2 regions of the Paenibacillus sp. 23TSA30-6 genome follow, and region 1 is predicted to be linked to the other one. Evidence: riboswitches for the same ligand, from Rfam matches in the RefSeq annotation. Region 1 holds a riboswitch; the other holds the start of a gene.
What was found. A riboswitch is a leader RNA that binds a small molecule or an ion and turns the genes downstream of it on or off. The one in region 1 is predicted to bind glycine.

Region 1 (2,475 bases):
AATCTGTTCTTTACGGATGTACATGCCCGTGGGGAATATTCAAATTATATGAACCGTTATTTTGAAGAAAATAATATTGTTTTGCACACAGAACCCGGCGATGCCGAAATTCTGAAAAACAACACGGTCGATTACATCTCATTCAGCTATTACATGACCTTGACTGTCTCTGCAGGTCCGGAAGGCGAGAAAGCAGCGGGGAACCTGATTGGCGGCGTGAAAAATCCATATTTGCAATCCTCTGACTGGGGCTGGCAGATTGATCCGATCGGCCTGCGTGTTACGCTGAACACATTATATGACCGTTATCAAAAGCCGCTGTTCATCGTGGAAAACGGCTTGGGTGCATATGACAAGGTGGAAGAAGACGGCTCCATTCACGACACGTATCGCATTGATTATTTGCGCCAACATATCGCTCAAATGAAGGAAGCGATTGCGGACGGTGTGGATCTGATCGGTTACACTAGCTGGGGACCTATCGACCTCGTGAGTATGTCCACTTCCGAAATGTCCAAGCGTTACGGATTTATTTATGTTGATCTGGACGATGACGGTAACGGAACACTGAAGCGCTCCAAGAAGGATTCTTTTGACTGGTACAAAAATGTAATTGCCACCAACGGCGAAGAACTGTAATCCAAGCTAACTGAATATAACCCAATATGGCCTGGGGGCGGGTGCGGCAGAGAACATCATGAGGATGAATCTGGCTGCGCCCGCCTTTATTTTATAGGCTCATCTTAAGATAACGAAACGACTTCACAAATTTTTCACTTGTAAAAAGCTGAAAGTTTTCTGTATAATAAAAAACAATTTCATATGTCTGGTTGATGTTTGCGGGAGATGGAACGTAAGTTCCGACCGAAGGGGCAAAACTCTCAGGTGCTTGGGCTGATAACAGCAACAAGCGGGACCGTAAACGGACAGAACTCTGGAGAGACCCTTAATTGGGCGCCGAAGGTGCACCGCAGATATCATCTGCTTAAACTCTCAGGCAAAAGGACAGAGACGCGAATAACCTGTGACAGGGGATGCCCTAGGCTTTTTTATGAGCTGTTAGTGGCTGAATCCTGCACAAGATGGTTGTATTTTTTCGTGCCTTTAACCTCTCCAGGAGTCGAATCAGCGGATTTGACTCTTTTTTGTTTTTTAATATGCTGGAGGAGCGGGTTGAAATGAATTTGGTACATGTGTTAGAAACGATTAGCAGTTGGATATGGGGGGCCCCTCTGATCATTCTCGTTATGGGAACAGGTTTGTGGCTGACCATACGTTTAAAAATGTTGCAGGTCTTCCGCCTGCCTCTGGCGATCAAGCTGATCGGCAAGGCCCCAAATGAAGGTAGCGGGGATGTCAGCAGCTTTGCGGCCCTGAGTACGGCGCTGGCGGCTACAGTAGGTACAGGAAGTATCGTCGGCGTTGCAACAGCGATTAAGCTGGGGGGACCGGGTGCCTTGTTCTGGATGGTTGTTGCAGCCTTTTTCGGGATGGCGACGAAATATGCGGAAGGTGTGCTTGCGGTAAAATACCGGGTGAAGGATCGGAATGGACAATTTTCCGGCGGCCCGATGTATTATATTGAAAAAGGGCTTGGACGCCGCTTTAAACCGCTGGCCATGCTATTCGCCTTTTCCGGGATGCTGGTGGCGCTGTTCGGGATTGGAACGTTTCCGCAGGTCAAAGCGATTGTATCCTCGACCGAAAACAGCTTCGGTGTTCCGCCGATTGTAACGGCAGTGATCATTGCTACCCTTACGGGACTCGTTACCATTGGAGGACTCAAGAGCATTGCCAAGGTATCGACCAAAGTGGTCCCTTTCAAAACAGGCTTGTACGTGCTGATCTGTATGATCGTACTGATTCGGTTCGCCGATCAGATTCCTGCCGCACTCGCACTTGTGCTGCATTCGGCATTTTCCACGACGTCTGCGACGGGTGGATTTGCCGGGGCTACAATTATGCTGGCAATGCGCAGCGGGGTAGCCAGAGGGATTTTTGCCAATGAGGCCGGATTGGGAAGCGCACCGATTGCAGCCGCAGCCGCCAAAACCAAATGGCCTGCGGAGCAGGGGTTGATTTCCATGACAGGTGTCTTTATAGATACGATGATTATTTGTGTGATGACCGGGTTGACGCTTCTGGTTAGCGGCGTATGGAGCGGTCCTACCGATGCGGGCTTGATGACGCAGCAAGCTTTCTCCAGCGCATTCCCGCTTGGTGCGGAACTGCTCACAATCATTCTGATTATGTTTGCGTTCACCACCATGCTTGGCTGGAACTACTACGGAGAACGCTGTGTTGAATATTTGCTGGGTGTCAAATGGATTAAACCGTACCGTTATCTGTTCATTGCGCTGGTTGCCGGAGGCGCGTTTATTAAGCTGGATGCGATCTGGTTACTGGCAGATATCTTTAACGCCATGATGGCCTTCCCGAACTTGATTGCACTGCTTGGCTTGTCGGGAATTGTAG
Region 2 (2,475 bases), on a different contig from region 1:
AAATGATTAATAAATGATTGCCAACTGGGCAGCGGTTAGTAACGGATCACGATAGTTATAGTAAGACGAGCGTTTAAATCAGTGTGGACGTTTATAAAAGGGTGCGGCTACCACCTCGGCGCGCAGGCGCTTGCCACGAATCTCGACCTCCAGCGGCGTGGATAGGGAACTAAAACGACTGTCCACCAGAGCCAAACCCAGATTACGTTTTAAGGTGGGCGACTGGGTTCCCGTTGTGACCTCGCCGATGTGCTGTCCTTCCGCGAACACGGGGTAATGGGCACGCGGTATGCCACGGTCAAGCATTTCCAGCCCGATCAGCTTGCGCGGAATGCCTTGTTCTTTCTGGCGTTGCAGAGCCTCTCTGCCGATAAAATCTCCCTTATTCAGCTTGACGAAGAAGCCTAAACCAGCTTCCAGCGGTGAAATCGTGGCGGACAGCTCCTGTCCGTACAGCGGCAGCCGCGCCTCGAAACGCAGTGTATCCCGGGCTCCAAGTCCGGCGGGAACCAGACCATACGGCTCACCGATGCGAAGCAATCCGTCCCACACTGCCGGTGCATTCGCAGCAGGTACGTAAAATTCAAAGCCGTCTTCCCCCGTGTATCCGGTGCGGGAGACGAGCGCTTTTGCTCCGAATAATTGCACATCCTCGCTGAATCGGAAGGAAGCCAGCTTTGTAATGTCCGTGTCTGTCACGGCTGCGGCAATACGTGCAGCTTCAGGTCCTTGCAACGCCAGCAGTGCCACCGCATCTGATATGTTTTCCAGATGAACGGATGCAGGCGCATGGCGAAGCAGCCAATCCCAATCCTTATCGATGTTGGAGGCATTCACAACGAGCATGTAACGCTCCGGCCCTTTGTAGTAGACAAGGAGGTCGTCTACTACACCTCCATCCGGGTAACACAGGAGCGAATATTGGGCCTGGCCCGGCTCCAATTGGCTGACATCGTTCGTCGTCACCTGTTGCAGAAATGCTTCGGCTTCCTGGCCCTCGACCAAGAATTCACCCATATGCGATACATCGAATAATCCTGCACGTTGCCGGACGGCCTCATGTTCCTTTTGAATGCCACTGAACTGTACAGGCAGCTCCCAGCCGCCAAAATCAATGCAACGAACCCCCGACAGCGTGCTGTAGGATGAATGCAGCGGCGTTTTTCGCAAGTTAGTCATTTTTCCACTCCTATCCGGTGTGATCGGCTAAACAAAAAAGACAGGCCGAAAAAAACGTATGGACGGCAGTCCACACACTTTTTTTCAGCTCTGTCCTTGATACCTGAGAGTTACCCCGGTGTGTACCGGGTTTCCCCTTGGGTGATCCGCCTGTATGGCGAATGCTCTCCAGAGATGCGTCCGGCAGAGGTCCTTTTGCCTGAGAGATTCACCTGCGGTGCAGGTTTACTCCTTCGGCGCTGCCTCTGGATCAGCTATACGTTATCCGGTCCTGCCGGTTGGTTACAGCTAGATCCGACTCGCTTGCTGCCTTGTTTTACAGGTGGCAACAGCGATGCGAGTGTTGACAGTCTCTCCCTCCACGTTCATCCGCGTTTACAATTATCGGGTGTTTCCAAAAGCACTTGTTATAACCCATTAATACGCAAATTTATTCGAAATGTCAACAAAAATGTCATGAAAAACATTATTAAAAACATTTTATTCATAAATAAGGATATGTAAGCGTTTGTTATAATCTGTCGTATTTTTAGTTAGAAAGATATATGGAGTAATGTGAAATATTTTTGTTAGTATTATTGACATGATAGTTCTAGTTGTCATAATCTTAACCTGTCATAGACGGGTAGGCAAAACGATGTAATCCATATGAAAGCGAGGCGGAGCAGGATGAGTGAAGTGAAGCAGCAATTGTGGTACACGGAAGAACATGAATGGGTTCAGCGCACAGAGGATGGAACGGTACGAATCGGTATTACGGACTTTGCACAGCATCAACTGGGCGATATCGTTTTTGTGGAGCTGCCTGGGGAGGGAGCAACGATTGAGCAGGGGGCGGAGATTGGTACTATTGAATCGGTAAAGACAGTATCCGACCTGTTCGCTCCAGTAACGGGAACGGTGTTGAAGGTGAATGAAGCGCTGGAAGGTACGCCTGAGCTGGTAAACGAATCGCCCTACGAAAAAGGCTGGATGATCGAAGTGAAGATTGGGGAAGATCTGGAGGGAGCATTAAGCAAGCTGCTGTCTGCGGATCAGTACGAGCAGTTGACTGCCAATGAGTAATAATGGGGCAATGTAGATTGGATAATTGAATAAGGGCGGCGTTTGTCCGCTCGATTTTGTATAAAAATAGTCGCGATGAATTGGCATAGCGGCTATTTTTTGCTGTCTTTTTTGGCAAGCGTAATTACGTTCTTTTCTCTTTTTTAGAGGATAGATCTCATACATAAATTGTACCGATGACAGGATGGTTTTTCGACTAAATACTCATGTTACAGACCAAATTAAGAGGAA

Region 2: linked by a shared signal. The riboswitch ahead of gcvT (glycine cleavage system aminomethyltransferase GcvT) and the one ahead of E0698_RS21550 (alanine/glycine:cation symporter family protein) in region 1 are both predicted to bind glycine.

Annotation. Positions count from the first base shown of each region.
Region 1 covers NZ_SLTL01000029.1:59,324-61,798, reverse strand. Annotated here, with positions in the region: gene E0698_RS21555 (glycoside hydrolase family 1 protein) at 1-639, shown strand, start outside; glycine riboswitch at 831-907, shown strand; glycine riboswitch at 925-1,019, shown strand; gene E0698_RS21550 (alanine/glycine:cation symporter family protein) at 1,179-2,475, shown strand, end outside.
Region 2 covers NZ_SLTL01000014.1:57,643-60,117, forward strand. Annotated here, with positions in the region: gene gcvT (glycine cleavage system aminomethyltransferase GcvT) at 79-1,179, opposite strand; glycine riboswitch at 1,260-1,356, opposite strand; glycine riboswitch at 1,357-1,548, opposite strand; gene gcvH (glycine cleavage system protein GcvH) at 1,849-2,244, shown strand.